Regions from separate parts of the Nonomuraea sp. NPDC047897 genome, predicted to be linked through region 2. Evidence: predicted binding sites of a transcription regulator. Region 2 holds the regulator's gene; the other holds the start of a gene.

Region 1 (7,635 bases), on a different contig from region 2:
CTGCATCTCCTGCGGCTTCTGCCTGCCCGCGTGCCCGACGTACGCGCTGACCAAGGACGAGACGTCCTCCCCGCGTGGCCGCATCAACCTCATGCGCGCCCTCGACGAGGGCACCCTGCCGGCCGACGACCAACGGCTGGGCGAGGAGGCGAGCTTCTGCCTGGGCTGCCGCGCGTGCGAGACCGTCTGCCCGGCCGGGGTCCAGTACGGGGCGCTGCTGGAGGAGTGGCGGGACCAGCAGTGGCAGGGCGCCGACCGGCCGCTCGTCGTGCGGCTGCTGATGTTCGCGGTCAACGCCCAGTGGCGCGTACGGTTCCTCGGCCTGCTCAGCCGGCACGCCCGCACCCGCGCCAAGCCGTCCGGCCCGCACCTGATGCTCGGCTGCTTCGAACGGGCGCTCTACCCCAGGGTCAGCCGGGCGGCGCTGCGACTGAGGCCCGAACTGGCCGCTCCACCGGCCCAGGGCTGCTGCGGCGCCCTGCACGCGCACAACGGAGACTCCGAACACGGCCGGCGAATGGCCGCCGAACTGGGCGAACGGCTGCCGGGCAGCATCGTCACCACCTCCGGCGGCTGCGCGGCTCACCTGTCGGACGTCCTCGGCCGCGCCCGGGTCAAGGAACTGTCGGAATACCTCACCACCCCACCTCCCACGGGTTCCTCGACGAAGCCGCCCACGAGTCCTTCCCCGATGCCGCCGGCTGGTTCGTGTCCGGAGCCTTCCGCTGATCCCTCACCCGAGTCGCCTGCTGACCCGCGTCTGGGATCTTCCGTGGATTCTTCACCTGCGTGCCCCGCCCCTGCGCGACCGGAGCCTTCCGCCGCGCACGGGATCGGCCCCGCGTCCTCGTCCGACAAGCCGCTTCGGATCGGTCTGCAGGACTCCTGCCATCTGCGCAACGGCCTCGGCGTGTGGCGCGAGCCGCGGGCGCTGCTGGAGCAGATCGGCGAATACGTCGAGCTGCCGTCGGCCGGGGCCTGCTGTGGCGCGGCTGGTACCTACGCCCTTGTCCGGCCCCGCGACAGCAGGCGTGTTCTCGACGCGAAGCTGGACGAGATCGAGGCCGCGGAAGTCGACTACGTGGCCGTGGTCAACCCCGGCTGTTACCGGCAGCTCGCTCAGGGCCTGCGCCGCAGGAAGTCGGCTGTACGAGTGGTGCACCTCGCCGAACTCCTGATCGACACGACCCTTCGCCATCGCGACTGACGCTCGTCCGCGCGGACCAGCGCGGTATCCGGCCGTGGCGGTTGCTCCCTGTCGGGTGGTCCCTGTCGGGTGGTCCCTGTCGGGTGGTCCCCGTCGGCTGGTCCCTGTTGCCTGACCTCTGTTGCCGGGTCGGCATGGTCAGGGTTGGTGCTGGGGCCTGGTCGTGGTCAGGGGTAATCGTCGTCGATCTCCAGGCCCTCCTGCTCCAACGCCTCCTTGACGACCCGGAACGCCAGGCCGGGAGCGTAACCCTTGCGTGCGAGCATGCCGGCGAGCCGGCGAGTGCGGGTCTGGGTGTCGAGGGCGCGGGTGGCGGCGAGCTTGCGTTCGACGAGGCGGCGGGCTGTTTCGAGCTCCTGGTCGGGGTCGAGGCGTTCGACGGCTTCGTTGACCGTGTCGGAGTCGACCCCGCGGTGGCGGAGCTCGGCTGCCAGGGCGCGTTTGGCCAGACCGCGGCCGTGGTGACGGGAGTCGACCCATGCCTCGGCGAACGCCTCGTCGTTGATCAGCCCCAGCTCCGAGAACCGGTCGAGCACCGCCTCCGCCGCCTCTTCCGGCACGTCCCGTTTGCGTAGGGCTTGTGCGAGCTGGGCGCGGGTCTTGGGGGCCATCGTCAGCAGGCGGAGGCAGATGGCCCGGGCCACCGCCTCCGGATCGGCGTCCGGCGCGGCGGCGGCCGTCGAGCCGTCGTCGGGTCCGTCGGGCAGCCACCCGGCGTCCTTGTCCGCCGCACGGCCACGCTTGCGACCGCCTCGGCCGCCCGGCCGTCGGGCGCGCCGAGACTTGGCCGAGCTCTCCTGCTCGCTCTCCTCACCAGAGGGGAGCAAGGGCGTGGGCGACCACCAGGCCGCGTCTCCTGCCTCCGAGGAAGATCCTTGACCGGCCTCGGGCGCCCCGGCACCCGGATCGCCGCCGGCTCCTGGGAGTCGTCCACCATCTTCGAGCTCGCCGGAGTCCTCTGCTCCTGCTGGGGTTGCCTCACCGGGGGGCACCTCAGGGGCCCAGGCTTCGCCACCCTCGGGTGATCCGGGCCCGGACGCCGCGACAGCGTGGGGGGTCGCGACAGCTTCGGGAGCCGCGTGGACGGTCTCGCCCATGGCGGCGGTGCTCATGGGGCTCGGGGGAACGAGGGGCACGGAGCTGTCCGCCGTACGGCGTTTGCGTTCGCGCCACTCGCTCACCGACGGCCAGCCGCCCACGGACGGCGGCGAAGACTCATCGTCCTGGCCGGACCAGGGGCGTGGACCCTTCGAGCCTGAGGGGGCGTCACCCGGGGAGGGGAGGTCGCGGTGGCTCCCGCCGTGGGACGGGCGGGAGCCACCGGCCTGTGGGGCAGGAGGGTCGGGCCACGCGCCCCGGTCGCGGTCGCGGCCGCGAGGCGCCTCAGCCGGATCGGTGTCACTCATGTGGCGACCGATCAGACGTCACCGGGCTTCGGCGTGGCGGCCTTGGAACCGCGGCCGGACGGGGCGGCGGCGGCCGGAGCCGGAGCGGGAGCTGCGGCGGGGGCGTCGAGCCGCGGGCCCACACCCAGCTTGTCCTTGATCTTCTTCTCGATCTCGTTGGCCATGTCGGGGTGGTTCTTCAGGAAGTTGCGGGCGTTCTCCTTGCCCTGGCCGAGCTGGTCGCCCTCGTAGGTGTACCAGGCGCCGGACTTGCGGACGAAGCCGTGCTCGACGCCCATGTCGATCAGGCCGCCCTCGCGGGAGATGCCCACGCCGTAGAGGATGTCGAAGTCGGCCACCCGGAAAGGCGGGGCCATCTTGTTCTTCACGACCTTGACGCGGGTGCGGTTGCCGACCGCCTCCGTGCCGTCCTTGAGCGTCTCGATGCGGCGGATGTCCATCCGGACCGAGGCGTAGAACTTGAGCGCCTTACCGCCGGTCGTGGTCTCCGGCGAGCCGAACATGACGCCGATCTTCTCGCGCAGCTGGTTGATGAAGATGGCGGTGGTGCCGGTGCTGCTGAGCGCGCCGGCGACCTTGCGCAGCGCCTGCGACATCAGACGGGCCTGGAGGCCGACGTGGCTGTCGCCCATCTCGCCCTCGATCTCCGCCTTGGGCACCAGCGCGGCGACCGAGTCGATGACGATGATGTCGACGGCGCCCGACCTGATCAGCATGTCGGCGATCTCAAGCGCCTGCTCACCGGTGTCGGGCTGGGAGACCAGCAGCGCGTCGGTGTCGACGCCGAGCTTCTTGGCGTATTCGGGGTCGAGGGCGTGCTCGGCGTCGATGAACGCCGCGATGCCGCCCGCACGCTGCGCGTTGGCCACCGCGTGCAGGGCGATCGTGGTCTTACCCGAGGACTCCGGGCCGTAGATCTCGACGATCCTGCCGCGCGGCAGCCCGCCGATGCCCAGCGCGACGTCAAGGGAGATCGACCCCGTGGGGATCACCTCGATGGGGGCTCGCGCGTCATCGCCGAGGCGCATGACGGAGCCCTTGCCGAACTGCCTCTCGATCTGTGCGAGGGCGGTCTCGAGGGCCTTCTCGCGGTCGTTGATAGCCATGGAACTCCCCCTGCAGGGTCGTGTTCGGTCAGTCGAGTGAAAGCTACGGCCTGCCACCGACATTTTCCGCCGATGCCGGGGAAGACGTGGCCCGGCGAGTTCCATGGTAGCCGAACGACTGTTCGATCACGCCGCGAACACGCTGCGGTACGCGGGGTCCGGCCGAGGCCGTTCCACACCGCGGGCGGGACGACTGGTCGCGTGACGCCCCTCCGGGGCGAACCGGCCTCCTGGCACCTCGTGCGACCGGCCGCGGGGGTACTGATGATCGCGATCGGCCGCGGGTCGTCTCCTGGAGGGGGGCGCGACGGCCCCGCGCCGTGTCCGACCCTCCGTGTCCGACCCTCCGTGTCCGGGTCTGCCCGGCCCTCCGTGTTCGGGGTCTGCTGTGTCTGGGGCTGCTGTGTCCCGGCCCTCTGCGTCACTTCCTCCGCGCGCGGGCCTGGCTGTGCCGCGCGGGGCGAGGTCGACGTGGAGTCCTGATATTTCCAGCCATTTCGGCGTACGGAGGTAGGGGCGTCACCGAGCCGGGGACAGTTCCGTCGAGGGTTGGAGGCGGCGACGTGTCGAGCACGTACACCGGTGAACGGCGCACCCATCTGCGGGCTCTGGCCGAGACGCTGCCGCCGCACGGATTGGTGGGCCGTGTGATCGGCGGCGACGATCCGATGCTGCGGGTCTGGCATCCCGGGACCGGCCGCCGGACGATCGTCTTCGCCGCGCTCACCACCGGCGGGTGGGTCTTCCTGTGGTCGCCTGGCGGGCAGGGGCGAGCCGACGATCCGGATCGCACCGCCCGCGCGCTGCGGGACACCCTCGACCCGCCGCGGTCAGGGTGACCCCGGACGTCTCACCGCAGGCGGGGCGGGACGTCTTCCACCTGGCAGACCGCCCGCCACACGGTCTTGGCGCTCTCTCCCTCGGCCAGCGCCTGCATCACCGTGCGGCCGTCGAGCGGGGCCAGCACGTAGTCGCGGGCCCATGAATCGGCATAAGTGTCGCCGAAATGGGCGCGCATTCGTCTCCAGAACTCGGTCAGGCGCATCACTCAAGTATGGAACGGCGACCGGCGTGGGTGGGTACGACATCCCCCGTACAGAAGGACAGAGCCGGAAGGTCCGAACGGCACGCGGCCGTCGAAAGCTCGCCGCGAGCGGGCAGGCCGAGGACGCGCAGGGCGTCATGGCGTCAGCCTGGGCCCGCGCCGCCACGGCGGGTTCACAGCACGTGTGAGCCGTACATCTCGCCCAGGTGGTCGGCGAGCAGCTCCAGACGGGCGCCGTCGGGATCGCGGAAGTAGATGGAGGCGCCGCTCTCGATCTGGTGCGGCACGCCGGCCATCTCCAGCTTCCCGCGCAGCCGCTCCCACGTGACGGGATCGACGGAGATCGCGATGTGGTGCAGCCCGCCGAGCACCTCCCGGTAGGGGGCGAGGTCGAGGCCGGGGAAGTCGAAGAAGGCGAGCAGGTTGCCGTTGCCGATGTCGAAGAAGAAGTGGCTGGACCCCTGGTAGTCGCGGTTCTCGAAGATCTCCGTGAGCGGGAACTCCAGGAGCTCCTGGTAGAACGTGATCGTCCGCTCGACGTCCGACGAGAGCAGGGCGAAGTGGTGCAGGCCGCGGGCGCTGCTCGGAGGCCGGCGCGGTAAGAGATAGCGCTCCCTGATGTCCTCGCGGCGAGCTTCGATGGCTGCGTAGTCAATGCCCACGGTGGCTCTATGTCCGCTGCGCCCGCACTCAACCGCCCGCCGGGGGCACAGTGCGTTTTTGTCGGTACGGCGAGGCACTATGGGCGGGTGAGCTCGCTCGACCACTTCAGCCAGGTGACCAGGCAATGGTTCGCCGGAGCCTTCGCCGCGCCCACCGCCGCGCAGGAGGGCGCCTGGGCGTCCATCGCCCGCGGCGACAACACGCTGGTCGTCGCGCCGACGGGGTCCGGCAAGACGCTGGCGGCCTTCCTGTGGTCGCTCGACCGGCTGGCGGCCGGCCAGACCGAGGAGGCGACGGAGGGCGAGGCGGGCACGAAACGCACGAAGGTGCTGTACGTCTCGCCGCTCAAGGCGCTGGCCGTCGACGTCGAGCGCAACCTGCGCGCCCCGCTGGCCGGGCTGGAACAGACCGCCAGGCGGCTGGGGCTGCCCGTGCCGGCGATCTCGGTGGCGATCCGGTCCGGCGACACGCCCGCCGACGACCGCAGGCGCTTCGCCGCCAAGCCGTCCGACATCCTCATCACGACGCCGGAGTCACTGTTCCTGCTGCTCACGAGCCAGGCGCGGGAGGCGCTGCGCGGCGTGCGCACGGTCATCGTGGACGAGGTGCACGCGGTGGCCGCCACCAAGCGCGGCGCCCACCTGGCGCTGAGCCTGGAGCGGCTCGACGCGCTGCTCGACCGGCCGGCGCAGCGCATCGGGCTGTCGGCGACCGTCCGCCCGGTGAGCGAGGTCGCCGCCTTCCTGGGCGGCACCCGCCCGGCGACCGTGGTGCAGCCGCCCTCCGACAAGCGCATCGAGGTGGAGGTCGTCGTCCCCGTCGAGGACATGACCCGGACCGAGGGGGCGCCCCGACCGGCCGACGGCGAGGAGTTCGCCGCCGAGCCGACCAACCGGTCCATCTGGCCGCATGTCGAGGAGCACCTGTTCGACCTGATCGCGGCCCACGACTCGACGATCGTGTTCGCCAACTCCAGACGGCTGGCCGAGCGGCTGTGCACCCGGCTCAACGAGCTCGCCCACGACCGGGCGCGGGGCCAGGCGGAGCAGGTGGACCTGTCGATCTGGGAGACCCCGGCGGACGGGTCGGCGGGCCGCCCGGACCCGGAGACCGGGAGGGCGACGGACCGGCGCGCGGCCGGCGGGCGTGCGGCGCCCGAGCCCGTGCGGCGCACTCCCGCCGAGATGATGGCGCAGGCCGGTGCGAGCAAGGGAGTGCTTCCCGAGGTCGTCCGCGCCCACCACGGCTCGGTCTCCAAGGAGGAGCGCGGCCAGATCGAGGAGGCGCTCAAGTCGGGCCGGCTGCCCGCCGTGGTCGCCACCTCCAGCCTGGAGCTCGGCATCGACATGGGCGCGGTCGACCTGGTCGCCTGCGTCGAGGCCCCGCCGAGCGTGGCCAGCGGGCTGCAGCGCATCGGCCGCGCCGGTCACCAGGTGGGCGCCGTGTCCAAGGGGGTCATCTTCCCGAAATATCGGGGCGACCTCGTGCAGACGGCTGTGGTGGCCGAGCGGATGAAGAGCGGCCGGATCGAGGAGTTGCGCTACCCGCGCAACCCGCTCGACGTGCTGGCCCAGCAGATCGTGGCGATGACGGCGCTCGACGAGTGGACCGTCGACGAGCTGGAGAGCGTGGTCAAACGCGCCGCCCCCTACACGACCCTGCCGCGCTCGGCGCTGGAGGCCACCCTCGACATGCTGGCCGGCCGCTATCCGAGCGAGGAGTTCGCCGAGCTGCGCCCGCGCGTGGTGTGGGACCGGGTGACGGGCACGTTGCGCGGCCGCCCCGGCGCGCAGCGGCTCGCGGTCACCAACGGCGGCACGATCCCCGACCGCGGCATGTTCGGCGTGTTCCTCGTCGGCGAGAAGGCGTCCCGCGTCGGCGAGCTGGACGAGGAGATGGTCTACGAGTCGCGGGCCGGAGACGTGTTCGTGCTCGGCGCCACGTCCTGGCGCATCGAGGACATCACAGCCGACCGGGTGCTCGTCTCGCCGGCTCCCGGCCAGCCGGGCAAGCTGCCGTTCTGGCACGGTGACGCCCCCGGACGCCCCGCCGAGCTGGGGCGCGCCATCGGCTCCTTCCTGCGCGAGCACGCGGGCGGCGGCTCCGTCGAGCGGCTGCGCGCGGCCGGCCTCGACGAGTACGCCGCTGCCAACCTGATGTCCTACCTGGCCGAGCAGCGCGAGGCCACCGGCTACGTGCCCGACGACC
Region 2 (7,635 bases):
CTCCATCTGGTCGTCCACCGAGAGGATGAAGCAGGCGCTGACCTGCTGCGGCGACTGGGTGCCCACGTTGAACCAGACCGGCGAGTTGAAAGCGAAGACCTGGTGCACCAGGGCGTACTTCAGCTCGTGGTCGAAGATCTCGGCGTCCTCCTCGCCCGCGAAGTAGCCGTGCTCGACGGCCGTGCGCGTGTAGACGCCGACGACCCGGTCGACCAGCTGCTTCAGGCTCCACTCACGCTGGGGCGTGCCCACCGCGCCGCGGAAGTACTTGGTCGTCACGATGTTGGCCGCGTTCACCGACCAGAACTCGGGGAACTCGACGCCCCGCTGCTCGAAGTTGACCGAGCCGTCGCGCCAGTTGGTCATGACGACGTCGCGGCGCTCCCATGTGATCTCGTCATACGGGTGCACACCGGGCGTGGTGAAGATCCGCTTCATCTTCAGCCCCTTGCGCGGGCGCTTGCCTCCACTGCCGCCGCGCGCGACCGAACCGCTGGCCGTCTCCGTCATGACTCCCCCTTCTCCGCCTTCAACTGTTCGATCTCGGCCTCGAAGTCCGCCAGGCTCTCGAAACCGCGATATACCGATGCGAACCGCAGGTAGGCGACCTCGTCCAGCTCCCGCAGCGGCCCGAGGATCGCCAGCCCCACCTCGTTGGACGGGATCTCCGCCGCGCCCTTGGCCCGGATGGCCTCCTCGACCCGCTGGCCGAGCTGGGCCAGTGAGTCCTCACTGACCGGCCTGCCCTGGCAGGCCCGGCGCACGCCTGCGACCACCTTGTCCCGCGAGAACGGCTCCGTCACGCCGCTGCGCTTGCTCACCATCAGGAGTACGGTCTCCTGGGTGGTGAACCTGCGTCCGCATTCGGGGCAGGTGCGGCGACGCCGGATGGCGGCACCGTCGTCCGTCGAGCGACTGTCGATGACCCTGGTGTCAGGATGGCGACAGAACGGACAATGCACGCTTTTCGCCTCCTTGACCGGCGGTCACCACAGGCGCGCGATCCCCGTCACGGGACGCTCGCGCACGCCCCACGGCTCCCCATGGGGCGGTCACGGAAACACAAGGTGTGGTGAACTACATCGGTGTAACTACTAGATGTTGTGGTCCAACCGTAGAAGCGAGCGACCATGAACGCAAGTTGGCCGGGCCCGCGCCGCGGAAGTAGCTGATCAGCGCGGCCGCCACCCCGGCATCCCGGCGTGTCGCCCGAGGATGCGCCTTCTGCCCACTTCCGAGGCCACCTGACCCGTCCGCCCCGAGCACCTCACGCCACCAAGGCGCCACCTCGTAACCGACGCGGCGCAACACCACCGTGTTCCACCCCAACCGCCACGGCGCGACACCACCACACCGCGTTTCCACCCACCAACCGAAGCGGCGCGACACCACCACAGCGCACCCCACCAGAACCGAAACGGCGCGACACCACCACAGCGCGTTTCACCCACCAACCGAAGCGGCGCGACACCACCACAGCGCGTTTCACCCACCAACCGAAGCGGCGCGACACTCCGGCTACGCGCACCCCACCAACCAACGGGGCATCGCGGCAGCGGGCGGTCCCCCGATCGGCGGGCGCGCCTCAACCAGTGAGGTGCCCGCGCGCGGCGTCGTCCCCCGGATCCAGCCGGGCACCGGGCCGCAAACTCCTCGAAGTAGCCGCGGTGCACGGCGACGAGCCCGGCTCACCGGCGCGGGCGGCGTCGGCCCCGCGCGATGATCCCGCTTCGACCGCTGCCGGCCCCGGCAGCCCAGGACGGACGTCCGCATGACCGGCTGTCCTCGTCCCCAGCCAGAACCCGCCAAGCGAAAGCAGCACCATACAGAGCAGCACCGCCGCCCGTCCCCGCCGCGTCAGACGTACGGGCGGCTGCACGACCCGCCCACGGCGCCCTCCTGACGACACCGCCCGCCCGCCACGCTGCCCTCCAGTGGGCACCGCCCGCCCACGCCGCCCCGCAGTGGGGGACGCCATCCGGCCTTTCCCCGCTTGTGGCGACAAAGGCCGTTCACGCCGCGTTTCGGGCGGCGACCCGACACCTGCCCTGCGCCCGGCGGAACCGCCCCCGCCACCCGGCACCACGGCGAGGTGACTACCCCTCACACCCCGCCTTTCGCCTCCGCCGGACTCTCCGGCCCCCGCCCGAAGGAGCTTCCGTTCCTCGCCCGGCCGCGCCTCACCACGGGAAGGGCCGACGCGACCCCGGCGAGCGGCCGCCTCACCGGCTCGGCTCTCCTCGTCCTGCCACCCGGCCTCGCTCGGCCTCCCCCGGCCGCTCCACCGCTGCGGCTCCTGTCCTGCCCCGCGCCCGGTTGCCGGCGTCCTGCGGGCCGGTGAGTGATCCGTCAGTCCCTTCCGGCCAGGCGGAACGGGGCCCTCGCCTCGCCGCCCTGGAGTGACGGCGTACCTGCTCCTTCGTCCCGGCGTGACGTCAGGAGGTTCGCGACGTTCCCGCCGGGCGAGGTCGCGCACCCCACGGACGGCCGGCGCCCGGTCGCCCACCTCGCCACCCCCTCGCACGGCCCGCCGCTCCTGCTGACCGGAGCCGGCGGGGTAGGGCACCCCAGGAACCGCCGGCACCGCGTCTTCCCTCCCAAGAGCCGATGGTGCGACGCCCCTGCTGTCCACGCCGTCCGGCCCTGCAGCCTTATCCCCACCCCCACCGGACCGCACAACACCCCGCGTCACATCGTCCGGCCGCGCGTCCGCGTCCACCTCCCGGCAGGCTCCGGAAGTCTCTCTCGCACGGGGTTCCGGCCGGGCGGGGCCTCGGACGTCGCTGCCCCGCGCGGCGGGCTTCCCGGGGTCCCGGTCCGTGCCGGCGGAATCGCCGGAACCACCGGACTGGAAGTCGTCGGAGTCGGCCCCGCCCCTCGGTGGCGGCACGAGCCAGAGCCGTGGCCGCCGGCCCGCCGCGGAGCGGCCCCCGCCCCCCGCGCCGCCGGACGAGTGCGGGGGCGTGCCGGCTGCCCACTCCCGCGCGGGCGAGCCGCCGTCGCGCCGCCCGGAACCCTGCGAGGCACCGCGCTCCTCCTCCACGGCACCACAGCGACCCACCGGTCGGCCGTTCGGCTCGGGGCCGTCCATCCGGCTCTGTCCCCGCACGGGGCCGGCTCCCCCTTCCGGCAGTTTCGCCCCACCTGATGACATGCCGCCGCGCCGCGGCCCGTCCTCCCGCATCAGAACTCCACCCCTCGACGTGGCCCGCCCGAAACTCCCCATCCCGCGCCGGCCGCGCTCTCCCATCGTCTTCCGACCGCATCGGGCCGTATGGGCGTCACGAACGGACTTCGCACCCTCCTGCCGTCGGGGGTCTGGCGGGCGACCCGCTTCCTCGCCCGGAAATGACCCAAGGCCGCGAAACGCCCGCCTTTCGCCGGACCGGGCCACCCGCCCCATGACCGCGACCGCCGCAGAACGTCGCATCGCGTCTCGACATCACACCCACCCGCGAACGTCGACATCGGGCGAAATCGTCATGCGAACGGCACTGCGCATGCTCTGCTCCGTTTCGGGCCCGCCCCTCGCGGAACCGGAACAGGGCCGGACAGCACCCATGACCAGGCCCGGTCGTCTGGTGCCGTCGGTCAGGTCAGTGGCTGAGATCGCTCGCACGATTGACCTCCCACACCGTCGCGGCCCGAGAAAAAGCTCTGATTATGATCAGCAAATCGAACACGGTGTCGATCGAACTCCCGTACGATGTTGTACACCACACTGGCGACAATTTCGAGGAAGACTCGAACAATTGTTTGAAGATGATCTTCAACAGAGATACGGTCGCTGTGTGCGACACGAAGACCACGGACCGGGAGGTGCGCCGGTTGCGGCGACCCGGCTGGCGAGGAGGAGAGCATGAGCGAGCGAGATGACGCAAACGGGGTCACCGACCTCGCGGTGCGCCGGCGCGACTCCCTGGGCCTGACTCCCAGGCAGCGCAAGATTCTCGAAGTGATTCGCGACTCGGTGCAGCAGCGCGGATATCCGCCGTCCATGCGTGAGATCGGCGAGGCCGTGCAGCTCACGAGCACGTCCAGCGTGTCGCACCAGTTGACGGCGTTGCAGCGCAAGGGCTACCTGCGCCGCGATCCGCACCGGCCCCGCGCCCTGGAGGTTCGCCTCCCCGGCGAGCCCGTGCTCTGGGTCGACCCCGACGCCGGCAGCGAGGAATCCACGGTCAACCGGCCGACGGCCGCCTATGTTCCGCTGGTCGGCCGGATCGCCGCCGGTGGCCCGATCCTCGCCGAGGAGAGCGTCGAGGACGTCTTCGCCCTGCCCAAGCAGCTCGTCGGCGAGGGCACCCTCTTCCTCCTGCAGGTCACCGGTGACTCCATGATCGAGGCCGCCATCGCCGACGGCGACTGGGTCGTCGTCCGCCAGCAGCCGGTCGCGGAGAGCGGCGACATCGTGGCCGCCATGATCGACGGCGAGGCCACGGTCAAGACGTTCAAGCGCAAGGACGGCCACGTCTGGCTGGTCCCGCACAACCCCAACTACGACCCGATCCCCGGTGACGAGGCGAGTGTCCTCGGCAAGGTGGTGGCGGTGCTGCGACGCCTCTGACCGGATGCCCTGCCCGACCGGCCGGTGGCGGCACGTGCTTCGGTCTCCGCCGGCAGGAGGCGACCCGAGCCAGGCCGGCGGGCCCGGGTGCCGTCCCCCGGTCAATCGGCCGTCACGTGCGGCCCAGGCCGTGGAAGGTCCCACATCTAGACTGATGTGGTGAAGGACGCCAGTTACCTGAATGACATCAAAACCGCACATGACGGGTTGAAGTGGGCCAAGGCCGGCCCGGGAGTGATTCCGGCCTGGGTGGCCGACATGGACCTGCCCACCGCACCCGCGGTCGTCGAGGCACTCAAGCGTCGCGCCGAAGGTGACCTGGGCTATCCGGCCTGGCTCGACGCCCCCCAGGGCGGCCCACTGGCCGAGGCGTTCGCCGAACGTATGACCACCCGCTACGGCTGGCGGCCCGCACCGGAGCACGTACGCACGTACTCCGACATCAACCAGGCGCTCCAGGTGCTCCTGCACATCTGGACGCGGCCCGGTGACGGCGTGGCGGTCCACACTCCCGCCTACCACCCCTTCCTGACCACGTTGGAGGACATGGAACGCCCGCTGCGGCCCGTCCAGTTCCACCCCGACGGCGACTCGTGGCGTTTCGAGGTGCCCGACCTGTCGGGGTGCCGGGTCCTGCTGGTGGTCAACCCGCACAACCCCACCGGCCGCGTGTTCACCCGGCAGGAGCTCGAAGAGCTGGCCGAGCACGCCGAACGGCACGACCTGCTGGTGATCGCCGACGAGATTCACGCCGACCTCGCGTACGCGCCGCACGAGCACATCCCGTTCGCGACCCTCCTGCCCGAGCGGACGGTCACGCTCACCTCCGCCACGAAGGCGTTCAACCTCGGCGGCATCCGGTGTTCGGTCGCCCACGTCGGCGTGCCGGAGCTGCGCAGGAGGCTGGACGCGCAGCCGCCGTTCATCTACGGCTCGGCCAACCTGTTCGGGGTGGAGGCGACAGTCGCGGCCTGGCGGCACGGAGACGCCTGGCTGGAGGAGACCCGGGCCGTGCTCGACCGCAACCGCAAGACGATCGCCGCCCGGGTGCCCGAGACGGTCGGCTACCGGATGCCGCAGGCGACCTACCTGGCCTGGCTCGACTACGGCCGGCCGGGGATGGCCGAAGTGCTGGAGCGGGAGGCCAAGGTCCTGCTGAGCGACGGCGCCGCATTCGGTCCTGGCGGCGAGCAGCACGTACGGCTCAACTTCGCCACCACCGAAGAGATCCTCACCGAGATCCTGGACCGCCTCTGGCCGTGAGGTCGGACAGCCCGACGTCGGGCGGCCCAACTCCGCCGTCGGCCGCCCGACGGTGAGGTCGGGCAGCGCGACAAGAGGAGGTCAGACGGCCCCGGCAGTCGGGCAGGCCCGACACGAGGACGTCGGGCGGGCCGGTAGTCAGGCAGGCCCGACACGAGGAGGTCGGCGCGGGCCCGGCAGTCAGGCAGGCCCGACACGAGGACGTCGGGCGGGCCGGTAGTCAGGCAGGCCCGACACGAGGAGGTCGGCGCGGCCCCGGCAGTCAGGCAGGCCCGACACGAGGAGGTCGGCGCGGGCCCGGCAGTCAGGCAGGCCCGATATCCGGACGATCGAACGGCCCGACGGCCCGACCGGCAGTTGGGCGGGCGGGCGGCGCGTGTGGTGGTCCTGGTTTTCACCCTCCCTGTGCGGAAAGCAGATGCCGGAGCAGCACAGGCCGGGCCCTGGCGACGAGGCCCGGCATCCGGTCGAGGAAGGGATGGGACATGGGCGAGCAGCAGCGGGACGTGATCGAGGTTTTGGTGACCGACCACCGTGAGGTCGAGCAGATGTTCTCCGAACTGGAGACGATGGTCGGCGCCATCGGGGAGCGACCCAAGACGCTGGCCGAGCAGGTCGTCATCGAGCTGGTCCGCCACTCGGTGGCCGAGGAACAGTTCCTGTACCCCGCGGTGCGCAAGCACGTGCCCGGCGGCGACAAGGAGGCCGACCACGAGATCGCCGAGCACGCCGAGGCCGAGGAGACGATGAAGCGGCTTGAGGCCCTGGAGCCGGGCGACGCCGAGTTCTGGCCCACCCTGGAGGAGCTGATGCGGCAGATCCGCCACCACATCCAGGACGAGGAGAACGACCTGTTCCCGCGACTGCGGGCGGCCTGCACCGCGGAGGAGCTCACCGAACTGGGCGCCAAGGTGGAGCGGGCGAAGAAGGTGGCGCCGACCCGGCCGCATCCCTCCGCGCCGGACACCCCGCCCGCCAACAAGCTCCTCGGACCCGGAACGGGTCTCGTGGACCGCATCCGCGACGCGCTCTCGGGCCGGGGTCGCGACTGAGTCGCAGGAGCGAAGTGTGGGGCTCGGTTGTCACACCCCGAGTCCCACACCGATTCCTGTCTCTGCGTCAGATCAGGTCGACGCGTTCCTGGGCGATGGGGTAGCCGACCCTCGCGAAGTGGGCGGCCACCGGAACGTTGGTCTGGTCAGTCCCGGCGACGATGCGGTCCACGCCCTCGTCAGCGAGCTTGTGAGTGGCCTCGACGAGCAGGTCGTAGGCGTATCCGTGGCCGCGGTGCTCGGGTACGACGCCGATGTAGCCGATGACAGGGTCTCCATAGTTGCGGGCGGGGACGCTGAGGCCGACGAGTTCCCCGGCAGGGGTGTAGGCAAGCCGCCACCACTCGCGCGGGCTCGGCAACCAGCGCAGGTAATCCAGTTCTTCCTGCGCGGCCGCCTCCAGCCCGGATGCGGCGACGGTGCGGCGCGCATGGGCGTCGAGACTGCCCTGGTGAATACGACGGAAGACGTCGAGGATCGCCGCGTCGTCGGGCTCGGGACGGAATTCGAGGCGGCCGGGGCGCGCGGGCACGCCGCAGTCCGGCGTCCAGCGGTAGCGGTACCGCTCGGCCAGAGGCGACATTCCTGCGGCGATGGCCGCGTCGATCCGGGCCTGGGCCTGCTCCCGGACTGCGGGGACGTCGCGCCAGCCGGGCGGCAGCTTGAGTGAGTACTCGGCCTGCAGCGGTGAGGCGCGGAGCAGTTGGACGGCCGCATTGGCGTCCGTGAAGTCGAACCAGTCCAGAGCGACCG

The links. The regulator LexA, encoded in region 2, represses DNA repair genes until DNA is damaged. The targets are predictions, from matches to a motif close to TCGAACANNTGTTCGA.
Region 1: a site for LexA is predicted at 3,830-3,845, ahead of recA (recombinase RecA). Genes of this name have one in related genera too.

What each region holds. Positions count from the first base shown of each region.
Region 1 covers NZ_JBIDCC010000009.1:130,187-137,821, forward strand. Annotated here, with positions in the region: gene ACGF0J_RS21370 ((Fe-S)-binding protein) at 1-1,207, shown strand, start outside; gene recX (recombination regulator RecX) at 1,375-2,613, opposite strand; gene recA (recombinase RecA) at 2,625-3,719, opposite strand; gene ACGF0J_RS21385 (hypothetical protein) at 4,283-4,558, shown strand; gene ACGF0J_RS21390 (DUF3046 domain-containing protein) at 4,570-4,764, opposite strand; gene ACGF0J_RS21395 (VOC family protein) at 4,938-5,426, opposite strand; gene ACGF0J_RS21400 (ATP-dependent helicase) at 5,514-7,635, shown strand, end outside.
Region 2 covers NZ_JBIDCC010000012.1:140,824-148,458, forward strand. Annotated here, with positions in the region: gene ACGF0J_RS26415 (vitamin B12-dependent ribonucleotide reductase) at 1-510, opposite strand, end outside; gene nrdR (transcriptional regulator NrdR) at 507-962, opposite strand; gene lexA (transcriptional repressor LexA) at 3,860-4,567, shown strand; gene ACGF0J_RS26430 (MalY/PatB family protein) at 4,727-5,830, shown strand; gene ACGF0J_RS26435 (hemerythrin domain-containing protein) at 6,316-6,882, shown strand; gene ACGF0J_RS26440 (GNAT family N-acetyltransferase) at 6,950-7,635, opposite strand, start outside.